One region of the Virgibacillus alimentarius genome, then DNA from elsewhere that is predicted to be linked to it. Evidence: predicted binding sites of a transcription regulator. Region 1 holds the regulator's gene; the other holds the start of a gene.
The links. Region 1 encodes CtsR, which represses protease genes until heat stress. Its sites were predicted from a motif close to ATGGTCAATAAAGGTCAAACA; they were not measured.
Positions count from the first base shown of each region.

Region 1 (7,804 bases):
TATCCTTGTTGCTCTATTGCTTTCAGGATTAATCGGCTTTGAGCGTGAATTAAAAAATCATTCAGCAGGTTTCCGCACTCATATTTTAGTAGGAATAGGTTCATGTTTAATGATGCTGTTATCTCTATACGGATTTGAAGCTGTTCTTGATCAATATAAGGATGTTGTGTTACGATTTGATCCTTCTAGAATCCCATCTTATGTTATAAGTGGAATTGGCTTTCTAGGTGCAGGTACTATTATTGTTTATGGCGGAACGATTCGTGGTTTAACAACTGCTGCTTCTATATGGGCCGTAGCGGGACTAGGATTAGTTGTCGGTGCAGGCATGTATGCTACGGCAGTGTTTACGACAGCCGTCATTTTACTCAGTTTAATTTTCCTAAATAATTTCGAAAAAATATTTACTAAATCCCATAAGAATAATCTCATTGAAATTGTGGCGTTACCAGGCTTAAAGGTAAATCATATCATTTCCGTCTTTGAAAGATTTAATTTATCTATAAACAATGTTGAAATTGTTAAGGTGGAAAATAATTTAAGAAATATCTTTATTAAAATTGAACGAGATGATGAATTAAATAGGGTTCAATTATTTGAGGAAATTTCAAAAATAGAACATATCAAAAACATTACTGAGCGCTCTTAGCATGTACCCTTTTATTAATAAACCCATAAAATAAGGTTTTGATATACATAAGTTTGTCTATCATATTATAGACAGGGTATTTGCATCTCACATATTTTTTCGTATAATAAAGTTAAAGTCAAAGATAGTCAAAGTCAGGTGTAGAGCTAAATTCTCTCATTTTGTTTTTTAGAATAACGAATATGATGAAAAACTTTATTAAATGGGTTTAAATTCATAAGAGGGGGAGGGTTTATGAGTATATCAGATGTGATTGAGCAATACTTAAAGAAAATTTTACAATCAAAAGGTCAAGATGTCATTGAAATTAAGCGAAATGAAGTGGCAGATCAATTTCAATGCGTGCCCTCACAGATTAATTATGTAATAAACACGCGTTTTACTTTAGAAAAAGGGTATATTGTAGAAAGTAAGCGTGGTGGTGGAGGGTATATTCGAATTATGCGTATCAAGCATCAGGATAAGTCCGATATGATTGATGAAATTATTAAATTGATTAATCCGACAGTAACGCAGCAAGCATCAATGGATGTGCTGGAAAGATTGCTGGAAGAAGAAATTATTACAGAGCGGGAAGCAAAAATTATGTTAAGTGCAATTGAAAGAACTACATTAGCTTTTAAGTTACCACTGCGTGATGAGGTGCGAGCCCGTATCCTATCATCAATGCTTGCTACACTGAAATATTTAAACAAGTAAGGGGGAGGATTTATGGAATGTCAAGAATGCCATAAGCGTCCGGCTTCACTCCACTTTTCACAAACCGTAAATGGAAATAAAACAGAGGTATATGTTTGTGAAGTATGCGCAAAGGAAAAAGGCTATATGACTTATCCGGAAGAAGGCTATTCCCTTCATGATTTACTGTCAGATTTATTTAATTTTGATGCTGCTCAAATAGGCAGCCATAATAAGACTTTTCAGCAGACAACAGAATTACAATGTCCTGAATGTAAAATGAATTTTTCGAGCTTTAAACGGACAGGAAAATTCGGTTGTGCACAATGTTATCATACCTTTTCTAAACATATTGATCCGATTTTTCGCCGTGTACATAGTGGCAATACGAAGCACAGCGGGAAAATTCCTAAGCGTAAAGGTGGCAACTTGCACACGAAGAAACAAATTGAGCAGCACAAGCAAGAGATACAGCAACTCATTGAAAATGAAGCCTTCGAGGAAGCAGCAATTGTAAGAGATAAAATAAAAGAACTGGAAAGGCAAATTCATCATTCAGAAGAGGTTGATGACTCATGACATTAGAGCATTTTATGAAGCAAGCAATCAGTCCTTGGATGCAAGAAGGTGGCCCGGATAATGACATTGTTTTAAGCAGTCGGATTCGTTTAGCGCGTAATTGTGCCGATACTCCATTTCCAATTATTGCTGGTGAGAATAGTTTAGAAAAAATCTGCCATATTTTCCAACAATCATACGAACATCAAACATTTCAGAACTATGAAGACTTTGAATTTATCTTAATTAATGATTTAACACCAATTGAAAGATGGGTTTTGGTGGAAAAACACTTAATTAGTCCGCATTTGGCAAAGAAAGTCCAAAATGCTGCAGCTCTCATTTCGAAAAATGAACAGGTTTCTGTAATGATCAATGAGGAAGACCATATTCGTATTCAACTTTATTTTCCTGGGCTTCAATTAGCAAAGGCATTAAAAAAGGCCTTTGATTTAGATGACTGGATAGAAGAAAAAGTAGACTATGCTTTTGATGAAACGAAAGGTTATTTAACAAGTTGTCCAACAAACGTTGGTACGGGAATGCGAGCTTCTGTGATGATGCACCTCCCAGCTTTAACAGTTACAAAGCAACTTAACCGTATGATACCAGCAATTAATCAATTAGGACATGTGGTACGGGGAATTTACGGTGAAGGCAGTGAAGCACAAGGGAATATTTTTCAAATTTCGAATCAAATCACGCTCGGAAAATCAGAAGAAGATATTGTAGAAGATTTGCAAAGTGTTGTACAGCAATTAATAGAGTATGAACGCAAAGCTCGGAATCGAATTATCGAACAGTCAAATAAAAGTTTAGAAGATAGAATTTATCGATCATATGGTATTTTAGAATATAGTCGTATCATAGAATCAAAAGAAGCGGCAACTTGTCTATCAAATGTACGCTTAGGAATTGATTTAGGTTTAATTAAAAATGTATCGCGAAATATACTTAATGAATTAATGGTTCTTACACAGCCAGGTTTCCTACAACATTATGCAAAAAAGGCCTTAACAGCAAATGAACGCGATGTACTACGAGCGTCACTTATCCGTGAACGTTTACAATTAGAAAAAAAGTAGGAGGAATGCGATATGATGTTTGGTCGTTTTACTGAAAGAGCACAAAAGGTTTTAGCGTTATCACAGGAGGAAGCAGTTCGTCTTGGTCATAACAATATTGGTACCGAACATATTCTGTTAGGGCTTGTTCGAGAAGGGGATGGAATAGCTGCAAAAGCACTGCAATCTTTAGGGTTAGAAGTCCAAAAAATTCAAGAAGGAGTAGAGGATTTAATTGGTATGGGGAAACAGCCGATGCAAACAATCCATTATACTCCACGTGCAAAAAAGGTTGTAGAATTATCCCAAGACGAAGCTAGAAAACTAGGTCACTCCTATGTGGGGACAGAGCATATTTTATTAGGGTTAATCCGTGAAGGAGAAGGGGTAGCAGCCCGTGTTTTAAATAACCTAGGTGTTAGTTTAAATAAGGCTAGACAACAAGTGTTGCAGCTGCTTGGAAGTAACGAGTCACAGGCGGGTAGGCAAAGTCGTGGACAATCATCACATGCGAATACACCCACACTGGATTCACTGGCAAAAGATTTAACAGCTAGTGCCAAGGAAGGAAATATTGATCCGGTTATTGGACGTGATAAAGAAATAGAGCGTGTTATTCAAGTACTTAGTCGACGTACGAAAAACAACCCTGTCTTAATTGGTGAACCTGGAGTTGGGAAAACTGCTGTAGCAGAAGGGTTGGCTCAGCAAATTGTTCATAATGAAATCCCTGAAATATTAAGAGATAAACGAGTAATGACACTTGATATGGGAACCGTTGTTGCAGGGACAAAATATCGCGGTGAATTCGAGGACCGTCTTAAAAAAGTGATGGAGGAAATTCGCCAAGCCGGCAATATTATATTATTTATTGATGAGCTTCATACTTTAATCGGTGCAGGAGGTGCTGAGGGAGCAATTGATGCATCGAATATTTTAAAACCATCCCTCTCACGTGGTGAGTTACAATGTATAGGTGCTACAACATTAGATGAGTATCGCAAATATATCGAAAAAGATGCTGCATTAGAACGGAGATTTCAGCCGATTCAAGTGGATGAACCAACATTAGAAGAAACCATACAAATTTTAAAAGGTTTACGTGATCGTTATGAGGCACACCACCGTGTAACAATTACAGATGAGGCGATTAATACAGCTGCGAATTTATCTGATCGTTATATCACGGAACGCTTTCTGCCGGATAAGGCAATCGATTTAATTGATGAGGCCGGATCAAAAGTTCGTCTTCGTTCCTATACGATTCCCCCAAATTTAAAAGAGTTAGAACATAAACTCGAGGAAGTGCGCAAAGAGAAAGATGCGGCAGTTCAAAGTCAAGAATTTGAAAAAGCAGCTTCCTTAAGGGACTCAGAACAACGGCTTCGTGAAGAATTGGATGAAACAAAGGGTAAATGGAAAGAGAAACAAGGGCAAGAAGACTCTGAAGTTACTGAGGAGGATATTGCTAGCGTTGTTTCTGTATGGACTGGTGTACCAGTTGCTAAATTAACAAAGGATGAAAGTGACAGACTTTTAAATATGGAAGAAATCTTGCATGACCGAGTAATTGGGCAAGAAGAAGCAGTAAATGCTGTTTCAAAAGCAATTAGAAGGGCAAGAGCGGGTCTGAAAGATCCAAAGCGTCCGATTGGTTCATTTATATTCCTAGGACCTACTGGGGTAGGAAAAACAGAACTAGCCCGTGCTTTAGCAGAAGCAATGTTTGCAGATGAAGATGCAATGATACGTATTGATATGTCAGAGTATATGGAAAAGCACGCTACTTCTCGTCTGGTTGGTTCTCCTCCAGGTTATGTTGGATATGAAGAAGGAGGTCAACTTACCGAGAAGGTACGCAGAAAGCCATACTCCGTTGTTTTGCTTGACGAGGTGGAAAAAGCGCATCCTGAAGTATTTAATATCTTATTACAAGTGTTGGAAGACGGGAGATTAACAGATTCAAAAGGGCGTATCGTTGACTTTCGCAATACCGTTCTTATTATGACTTCTAACGTAGGTGCAAGTGAATTACAAAGGAATAAATATGTAGGCTTTAATGTTGAGGAAGAAGGTCAAGAATATAGCGACATGAAAGCGAAAGTTATTAATGAATTAAAGAAGGCATTTCGCCCTGAATTTTTGAACCGTATTGATGAAACAATTGTTTTCCACTCTTTAGAGCGAAAGCATATGAAGGAAATTGTAACGTTAATGCTGAAACAACTGCAAAAGAGATTACAGGAACAGGAAATTGATTTTACATTAACCGATAAAGCCATTGAAAAAATAGCGAATGAAGGTTTTGAACCGGAATATGGCGCAAGGCCTTTACGCCGTTCGATTCAAAAAAATGTTGAAGATTTATTATCCGAAGAGCTGTTAAAAGAGACAATCCGTCAAGGAGAAAAAGTAAAGATCGGCTTAAGTAATAAAGGAGAATTTACGATACTCTCTTAATTAATAATAAAAATAGGTAAAAACTAGAAGGAGGTTTTCCCCTTCTAGTTTTTTTAAGCTAGATTTATTTATCTTTATACAATCGATCGAGTAAATCTTTGTGGCATAATTAAGGGAATATTTTATTTAAATGATAGGTCCTTGTAACCTTCAAGCATTGCATATCGTTTATAATATAAAGAGAGAAAGGATTTGTTTTAATTGGCAAAACGTAAAATGAAATTTGTGTGCCAAGAATGTGGCTATGAGTCGGCCAAATGGTTGGGAAAATGTCCAGGATGTAATAGCTGGAATACACTAGTTGAGGAAGTAGAGGCATCACATAGCAATAATCGGCATACATTAAGCAGTGGATTAAAAACTGTAAGTAAACCTGAGAAAATTACTGCCATTGAATCGGAAAAGGAACCGCGCATAACTACATCGATGCAAGAATTTAACCGTGTGCTTGGTGGTGGAATTGTTCCTGGTTCGCTCATGTTAATTGGCGGAGACCCTGGTATTGGAAAATCAACATTACTTTTGCAAGTTTCCTCTCAGTTAGCAGAAAAACAATTACCTGTATTATATATATCAGGGGAAGAATCCACAAGACAAACAAAACTTCGGGCAGATCGGCTTGGTGTCACGTCCGACTTACTATACGTATTAGCAGAAACAAATATGGTAGACATTGCAACCCAGATTGAAGAAATTAAGCCATCTTTTGTTGTCATTGATTCGATTCAAACGATATTTAGAGAAGAAGTTTCAAGTGCACCTGGAAGTGTATCACAGGTTCGTGAATGTACAGGGCAACTGATGAAGATAGCAAAAACAAATGGCATCCCAATTTGTATCGTTGGGCATGTTACGAAAGAGGGAGCAATTGCAGGGCCTCGTTTACTTGAGCACATGGTGGATGCTGTACTTTATTTTGAAGGTGAAAGGCACCATATGTACCGCATATTACGGGGGGTGAAAAATAGATTTGGAAGCACACATGAAATGGGTATTTTTGAAATGAAAGAAAAAGGATTGCGGGAAGTCATGAATCCATCGGAAATATTTTTAGAAGAACGTTCACAAGGTGCTGCCGGATCGACTGTTGTTGCTTCAATGGAAGGAACAAGACCTGTGCTTGTAGAAATCCAAGCGTTAATTTCTCCTTCGAGCTTCGGCAACCCGCGTAGAATGGCTACTGGTATTGATAATAATCGAGTTCCATTGCTGATGGCTGTTTTGGAAAAACGTGTAGGTCTCATGCTGCAAAACCAAGATGCATATATTAAAGTAGCCGGTGGTGTGAAATTGGATGAACCAGCGATTGACTTAGCTATTGCTGTGAGTATTGCTTCTAGTTTCCGCAATCAAGCTACATTGCCTGAGGATATTTTTATAGGTGAAGTTGGCCTAACTGGAGAAATACGGCGTGTATCCAGAATAGATCAACGGGTACAGGAGGCAGCTAAACTTGGATTTAAACGGGTTATCTGTCCTAAAAAGAATTTAGATGGTTGGGAGGTGCCTAAGAACATTCAAGTCATAGGTGTAGATACAGTTCAAGAAGCATTAGAGGTAGGGTTGGCAAGATAAGTAGGGTTTTAATTTGAAAAATACAGAATATACCAAAAATAATAGACCATATATTTGACATGACTGTAATATAATGATATACTTTTAATTTTGATAAATTGACTGGCTTAAGTGACTGTGCTATTATGTACTTGAAATGATAGTTTTTTTATTGGTAATATGGGACTATTTTTAATATAAATAGGCAATAATAAAATACTAGGAGGTGACAGTGGTGCTCAAAAAGATTGTTCATTTATTTTTTGTAATTATAGGTGGTACCATCGGATATTTATATGTGCCCGATATCATTAGGTTACTAAATTTTACCGAGGTAAATTGGATAACATCGCCATATCTAAGCTCAATCTTAGGCGCTATTATTTTATTTCTCATTTCTTACTGGTTAGCAGACTACATTGTAGGTTTCCTAAGGTGGATCGAAGATGGTTTAATTAAAGTGCCGGTGGGTGACCTTTTTTTCGGAAGTTTAGGATTAATTTTAGGTCTAGTTATTGCCTATTTTATTACGATTCCTTTGCAAGATCTCAGTATTAAAGTTGTGTCACAGGTAATACCGTTATTTTTAACTATTTTACTTGCGTATTTAGGCTTTCAAGTTGGTTTTCGGCGTAGGGAAGAGTTTGTGAATTTACTAAACGTTAATCGGAAGGAACGTGACAAAAGGAGGGCTCCTGAAAGTAACAGTGCTGAACAAAGTAAGCCAAAAGCTAAAATACTAGATACAAGTGTTATTATTGATGGACGTATTGCAGATATTTGTCAAACTAATTTTCTGGAAGGTCCAATTGTCATTCCGCAATTTGTTTTAGGTGAACTG
Region 1 covers NZ_JAGIKX010000018.1:48,703-56,506, reverse strand. The annotation lists gene J2Z81_RS10095 (MgtC/SapB family protein) at 1-649, shown strand, start outside; gene J2Z81_RS10090 (CtsR family transcriptional regulator) at 884-1,348, shown strand; gene J2Z81_RS10085 (UvrB/UvrC motif-containing protein) at 1,361-1,906, shown strand; gene J2Z81_RS10080 (protein arginine kinase) at 1,903-2,970, shown strand; gene clpC (ATP-dependent protease ATP-binding subunit ClpC) at 2,983-5,409, shown strand; gene radA (DNA repair protein RadA) at 5,611-6,984, shown strand; gene J2Z81_RS10065 (PIN/TRAM domain-containing protein) at 7,199-7,804, shown strand, end outside.

Region 2 (7,804 bases), on a different contig from region 1:
TTGATGCGAAAGAGGAAACACTAGTAAGCCGGTATAAAGAAACGAGACGTTCGCATCCTTTATCTGTTGGAGGACTACCTCTTAATGGGATTCAGCAAGAAAGAGAGATATTAGATGAACTAAGAGGAAGAGCGCAGCGAATCATCGATACAACGGATTTAAAACCAAGAGATTTGCGTAAAAAAATTGTAAAGGCATATACAGAAGAAAAACAGGAAATATTTTCAGTCCATATGGTTTCCTTTGGTTTTAAATACGGAATTCCTATTGATGCGGATTTAGTATTTGATGTACGCTTTTTACCTAATCCCCATTATGTTCCGCAAATGAAACCATTAACCGGATTAAATCCAGAAGTAGCTGCATATGTTTTTAAATGGACAGATACTCAAAAATTTACTGAAAAAGTACTTGAATTATTGCAATTCATGTTGCCGCAATATAAAAAAGAAGGAAAATCACAGCTTGTAGTTGCCATTGGCTGTACTGGAGGACAGCATCGTTCTGTAGCCATTGCGGAGCACTTTGCTAAAAATTTATCAGCGAATTATATTACACATATTAGTCATCGAGATATCGATAAAAGAAAGGGACAATGAAGATGGGAGCAAAAAAGGAACCACGTGTTGTTGTTATAGGTGGGGGAACTGGTATGCCTGTACTGCTTCGTGGATTAAAGAATTACCCCATTGATTTGACAGCACTTGTTACCGTAGCCGATGACGGTGGGAGTACAGGAAGACTACGAAATGAAATGGCTATCCCTGCACCTGGAGATATACGCAATGTCATTGCAGCATTGTCTGAAGCAGAACCGATGCTATTAGATCTATTTCAGCACCGCTTTCGTTTTAATGTAGAAAATGGACTTTCCGGTCATTCCCTGGGAAACTTATTACTGGCAGCACTGTCTTCGGTTACAGGAGATTTTTACACAGGAATTAAAGAAGTTTCTCGTGTATTAAATGTGAAAGGTAATATTTACCCCATTTCAAACGAGAGTATGTTATTACATGCGGAGATGGAAGATGGTACAATTGTTTCCGGAGAATCATATATTCCACTTGCACAAAAGCCAATCAAACGGGTCTTTTTAAGTCCCAAGTCAATCAAGCCATTACCAAACGCAGTTAAAGCAATTGAGGAGGCAGATATGATCGTTATTTCCCCGGGCAGTCTGTATACAAGTATTATGCCCAATTTGATCATACCACAGATTGATGATGCAGTACGAAATACAAAGGCAAAAGTCGTTTATGTTTGTAATGTAATGACACAATCAGGGGAAACGACGAACTATACCGCTTCAGATCATATACAGGCAATCAGAGATCATATAGGCGAAGATTGTATTGATTCGATTGTCGTACAAAATGAACCAATTAACAAAGCAATATGTGCTGTGTATGCCGAGGAAAACGCAGTACCTGTCGTGTATGATACAGAGCGCCTCCTTGAAATGCATCTGCAAATAATTGAAGGGGATATTATTGACAATAACCGCTCTACATTACGACATGATACAAATAAAATAGCAAAATTACTTTATTCCATCATCGATCAAAAAAGTGATGGTTAATCTGACAACTAAGTAAAGGGGAGGAATAAATTGTCCTTTGCTTCTGAAATAAAAAAAGAACTGACCGGGATTGAAACGGATGCTTGCTGCATGTCCGCTGAGCTTGCGGCTTTAGTACGGATGAACGGTGTGATCTCTGTCTCTAAACAAGAATTTACGCTGGACGTACAAACAGAAAATGCGGCAATTGCCCGGCGTATTTATACATTAATTAAATCTTTATATGCATTACCAGTAGAACTGCTCGTTCGCAAAAAAATGAAGTTAAAGAAAAATAATATATACATCGTTCGTATGAAAAAAAATGCAAATAAATTATTATCCGATTTAGATATCTTACATGATAATTACACTTTTATAAGAACTATATCAAAAAAATATAGCAATAAAACTTGTTGCAGAAGAGCTTATTTGCGCGGAGCATTTCTTGCAGGGGGGTCGATCAACAATCCAGAAACGTCTTCTTATCATTTAGAAATATTTAATACCCACCAAGAACATAATGCTGGACTTCATGAATTACTTAATGATTTTGATTTACGTGCAAGAGAGTTAGAACGTAAAAACGGGTATATCGTTTATATGAAAGAAGCAGAGAAAATTACTGAGTTCCTAAGTATTATCGGGGCACACAATGCCTTGTTCAAATTTGAGGATGTCCGCATTGTTCGGGATATGAGGAACTCTGTAAATCGGCTGGTTAATTGTGAAACAGCTAACTTAAACAAAACGATCGGTGCAGCATTTAGACAAATTGAAAGTATTCAATTAATAGATAAGGAAATTGGTCTTCATGCACTGCCGGACAAACTTCGAGAAATAGCTATTTTACGCGTTCGCCATCAAGATGTTTCTTTAAAGGAATTGGGAGAATTGGTCCCAAGCGGAAAGATTTCTAAATCAGGTGTAAATCATCGTTTGAAAAAAATTGATCAATTTGCTGATAAGATTAGGCAAGGTGAATCAATATAAGATGGTTCCAAAATGATGGTTTAATAGGAACTGAATTAATTTTCTACTAAAAATTACGTTTCCATGATATAATAACAATTATTTACAGTGAAAAATGATTTGAATAAAATAAAAAAACGATACCTTTTGCTACCAAAGCAAAAGAATCGTTACCGTTTATTTGACAGCGCTTACTACAGGGAGAGGATGATACATTTGGTTGAGAGGTCTGTTAAAGTAGAACTAGAAACAGGATTACAAGCAAGACCTGCTGCATTATTTGTGCAGGAGGCAAATAAATATGGTGCTCATATTTTCTTAGAGAAAGACGGGAAAAGAATAAATGCAAAAAGTATTATGGGGCTAATGAGTTTAGCGATAACGTCTGGAGAGACAATTAAGCTTGTTGCAGACGGCACGGATGCAGATACGGCGATCGATCAGCTAGCTTCCTTTGTGACTCAAGCGTAACAAAGAGGACAGCTGAAAAAAAGACAAGGAACACAAATAATGTACTCCTTGTCTTTTTTATGTATTTTTTATAACGCGCCCGAGAGGATTCGAACCCCCGACACATGGTACCGGAAACCATTGCTCTATCCTGCTGAGCTACGGGCACATATTAGACACATTAGATATTATAACGTTTTCTATCCATATACACAAGAGTTTTATTATATGTAATGTAATTAACCTGTTTCATTGAAAAAGAAGGATATTTTAGATCTTTGTCAAACTGTATAATAAGTATCCATTTTAAGGTTTATATGACTATAAATTGGGAAACCTATAAAGTATGTTTGAAACATCAAAAGGTCATAAATAGATAGCATCGAAATAATAGATGTTTTTGTTTGACCTTTCCTGACCTATTAGTTATTATTAAAATATATTCACAACATCGTGAATGAAGTTGAACGATAAGGGAGGAAAATAAACATGGTTTTAATACCAACAGTTATTGAACAAACCAACCGTGGCGAACGAGCATATGATATTTACTCACGTTTGTTAAAAGATCGAATTATTATGCTTGGCAGTGCAATTGATGATAATGTTGCAAATTCAATTGTAGCACAATTACTTTTCCTAGAGGCAGAGGATCCTGAGAAAGACATTTCTATTTATATCAACTCACCGGGCGGGTCCATTACAGCTGGAATGGCCATCTATGATACGATGCAATTTATAAAATCAGATGTATCAACCATTTGTACTGGAATGGCCGCATCAATGGGTGCTTTCCTATTAGCTGCCGGAGAGAAAGGAAAACGTTATGCACTTCCAAACAGTGAGGTAATGATTCACCAGCCATTAGGCGGAACACAAGGGCAGGCGACTGATATTGAAATTCACGCACGCCGCATTATTCAAATGAAAGAAAAGATGAATAAAATTCTCTCTGAACGTACTGGTCAGCCGCTAGAAGTTGTTGAACGCGATACAGAACGCGATAACTTTAAGTCTGCAGCACAAGCGGTAGACTATGGCTTGATTGATAAGATTTTGGAACGTAAACAAGATAAGGATAAAGAATAAGAATAAAAAAAGAGGCTGTTGTCATAAGGAACCATCCCTTATGACAAACAGTCTCTTTTTAATTATTGTTAAATGCTAGCACATCCGTAAAAACTTCTGCAATTACCTTGCCGGCTGTTTTAGGAGCAACTTTTCCTGGTAAACCAAGTCCGTGTATTGTTTGAATATCATGTTTTTTGGCAAAGTCAAAATCGACTCCACCTGGTGAGGAGGCAAGATCAATGATGAGTGCTGACTGTTGCATACTTGAAAGAACAGTTGAATTGATAACTAGATGGGGAATTGTATTAATGCAAATATCAACATTACCAATTTTTTGGTTTAAATCTTTCATGCGCACCGGCTTTAACCCCATCACCTTCATGCGAGCGATATCTGCTGATTTTCTTACACAAACAGAAACATTGGCTCCAACAGCGGAAAACATGCGTGCAACGGTTATTCCGACTCTTCCAAAACCAAGAATCATTACAGATGATCCGTGAATCGTGTAATCAGTATGCTCCATCGCTATACTTAACGCCCCTTCGGCAGTAGGAATTGAATTATAAATAGCTAGGTCATCACGGGCAAATAAGCGTACTAATCTCCGGTTGCTGCTTCTTGTTATTTTATCCAAAAAGCTATTAGATATTCCTGTACATATAATGCAGTGTTTAGGCGTTTGAGTGACCATATCCTCTGTTAAATAGATAGATTCGTCAGAGAAAGAGGTCTTTATTTTTCCCGATGCATCTGTTCCAGACACAGGTAGTAAGATGGCATCGATTGTATGAAGGTCTAAATTCTCGCATTTCGTATGAAATATATTAGGAGTATCAAAGGAGGCTGATTCATAGCCAATTAAGTATATATTTGCCCCATCTGCGGCCAATGTATCAATGACTTCAAGATATCTGGCATCCCCGCCAATTAAAAGGATGTTTAAGTTTTTCAATATAATCTCCACCTTTCACAATGGTATTATCATATCGTGAGTATTGAATTTTTAGAACCAATACAGTTACATTAATAAAATGGTAAATTAAAAAAGAATGAATGGAACAGTTAATATACAGTCATTTGCATTTTATTATTTAAAGTTTCAATATAATAGATATATTTTAAAAATTATTGTATAATTAATATTAAAATTTAAATTATTTTATATCACTTCATCTCCTATTAGCTGATAAAAAGATAGGATTTAGTACGGAAAATCAGAGTGAATTTTAATTAGGGGGCTTCACCGATGAAAGAACAAAATATTAAAATCGATTTGGCAACGACCAAAAAACAAAAGCCAGCAGCTGATCAATTAGTATTTGGAAAGCAATTTACAGATCATATGTTTGTTGCTGATTATACTGAGGGAAAAGGGTGGCATGACAAAAGAATTGTACCTTATGAACCGATCACACTTGATCCATCTGCGATGATTTTTCATTATGGTCAAACTGTTTTTGAAGGTTTAAAAGCATATATGGGCCAAGACGGGTCTATCAGATTATTCCGTCCAGAGAAAAATATGGAAAGACTAAATAAATCAAGTAATCGATTGAGTATGCCAAAAGTAGACGAAGCATTGGCATTAGAAGCGTTGAAGAAGTTAATTACAATTGATAAAGACTGGATTCCTAATGCAGAAGGAACATCACTATATATCCGTCCATTTATGATTTCTACAGAATCCAATCTTAGTGTTTCCCCATCTAAAAAGTATCGTTTTATGATTATTTTATCTCCTGTGGGAGCGTATTATAAAGAGGGAATTAATCCTGTGAAAATTCTTGTGGAAAATGAATATATTCGTGCAGTTGCTGGTGGAACAGGAACAGCAAAAACAGCAGGAAACTATGCTGCAAGTTTAAAAGCACAGGAAGAAGCTGATCAAAAAGGATTTTCTCAAGTATTATGGTTAGATGGAGTGGAAAAGAAATTTGTAGAAGAAGTTGGCAGTATGAATATCTTTTTTAAGATAAATGGCGAAATTGTGACACCAGCTTTAAACGGAAGTATTTTAGAAGGAGTAACTCGAAACTCCATCATTCAAGTATTAAAACATTGGGGTATGCGTGTTAAAGAACGCAAAATTTCCATGAAGGAAGTTCAAGAAGCACATCATAATGGTCAATTAGAAGAAGCTTTTGGAACAGGAACTGCAGCAGTTATTTCACCAATCGGCGAACTTAACTGGGAAGGGGAAGAAATGGTTGTCAATGAAGGGAAAACAGGTGAAATATCTAAAAAACTATATGAAACGTTAACAGGAATTCAACTAGGAAAATTAGAAGATCCATTTGATTGGGTAGTAGAATTGCCGAAGGAATCTTCTGTTAAATAATAAGTAGAATATAAAAGCAAAAGATATTGGCTCCTAGCATTTTTGGTTAGGGCCTTTATTTATTGCTTTTGGGATAGGGGGTTTTTATTTGTATCCCTACATATTCATGATTTTCGTTGTACTATTTTATGCAGGAAATATTCTTGTTGGTAAAGCAATGAACGATTTGCCGCCGCTTACCATTGCATTCTTTCGGTTGTTAATTGCGTTTATCATAATGATCCCGTTTGGAATTCGTGAGGCATGGACATATCGGTCAACATTTTTAACATACAAAAAACCTTTTCTGTTAATGACCTTAACAGGCATCACGCTATTTAACACTTTTATATATGGAGCTTTAAGCTTCACGACAGCGACGAAGGTATCCGTATTAGAGTCATCCATTCCGGTTGCAACAGTGATATTAAGCGTCATTTTACTTAAAGACAAATTATATTTTGTCCATTGGATTGGGATTTTGTTGTCCTTTTTCGGATCATTGTGGGTGATTATGAATGGTCAGGTATTCCATCTGACATCCATTGATTGGAATGTTGGCGACGGAATTATGATCGGAGCGGTTATTGCATGGGCGATTTATTCGATCATGGTTAAAAAATATATGCATCTGTTTCCTCATTATGGAGTTTTGCTTATGATGACAGGCATTTCTGTCATTATATTACTACCTGTTGTCCTTTTGGAATGGTTTGTAGCTGGATTACCCTTCCTTACTATTGCGAAGATAATGGGTCTTGTTTATTTAGGAGTGTTTCCATCTTTTATTGCTTTGCTGTTCTATAACCGCGCTGTTGATTTGTTAAGTCCATCCCGAGCTTCTGTGTTTCTGAACTTTTTACCGATTGTTACTATGACCGGTGCATTTCTATGGTTAGATGAGGAGATAACAATCATGCATTTAATTGGTACATTAGCCGTAATTATTGGTGTATTGCTGACTACACAGGTAAAAGTGCAAAAAAATAAAATTGATAGACAGATTGAAAATGGGTAAGCAGCAGCTTTATTGTTTTCAAATAATAGCAATTCTTATCATTGGAAGACGATACAAGTTAAGCTATAAACTTAACTTGTATCGTTTGTAATGAACTTTCAATTAATCAACAATAACCGGAAGCTTCGCTAATGCTCTGAAACCAATAAGCCTTCGCCATTGTATATTATCGGATTGTAGTTTTATGTTAGGCTTTTGTTGTATTAGTGCAAGAAGTGCTATTTTTGCCTCCATCCGGGCAAGTGAAGCCCCAATACAGAAGTGGGCACCATGGCCAAAGGAAAGATGAGGGTTAGGTTTTCTTGTTATATCAAGTGTGTCAGGAATATAAAATGTATTAGGATCTCGATTAGCGGCCCCTAATAATATGTATATATGTTCCCCACTTTTTATAGATTTTCCACCTAATTCCATA
Region 2 covers NZ_JAGIKX010000003.1:133,669-141,472, forward strand. The annotation lists gene rapZ (RNase adapter RapZ) at 1-599, shown strand, start outside; gene J2Z81_RS03850 (gluconeogenesis factor YvcK family protein) at 602-1,579, shown strand; gene whiA (DNA-binding protein WhiA) at 1,610-2,551, shown strand; gene J2Z81_RS03860 (HPr family phosphocarrier protein) at 2,747-3,001, shown strand; tRNA gene J2Z81_RS03865 (tRNA-Arg) at 3,076-3,149, opposite strand; gene clpP (ATP-dependent Clp endopeptidase proteolytic subunit ClpP) at 3,470-4,069, shown strand; gene dpaA (dipicolinic acid synthetase subunit A) at 4,128-5,006, opposite strand; gene J2Z81_RS03880 (branched-chain amino acid aminotransferase) at 5,301-6,392, shown strand; gene J2Z81_RS03885 (DMT family transporter) at 6,481-7,389, shown strand; partial or broken gene J2Z81_RS03890 (cytochrome P450) at 7,492-7,804, opposite strand, start outside.
Region 2: a site for CtsR is predicted at 3,382-3,402, ahead of clpP (ATP-dependent Clp endopeptidase proteolytic subunit ClpP). Genes of this name have one in related genera too.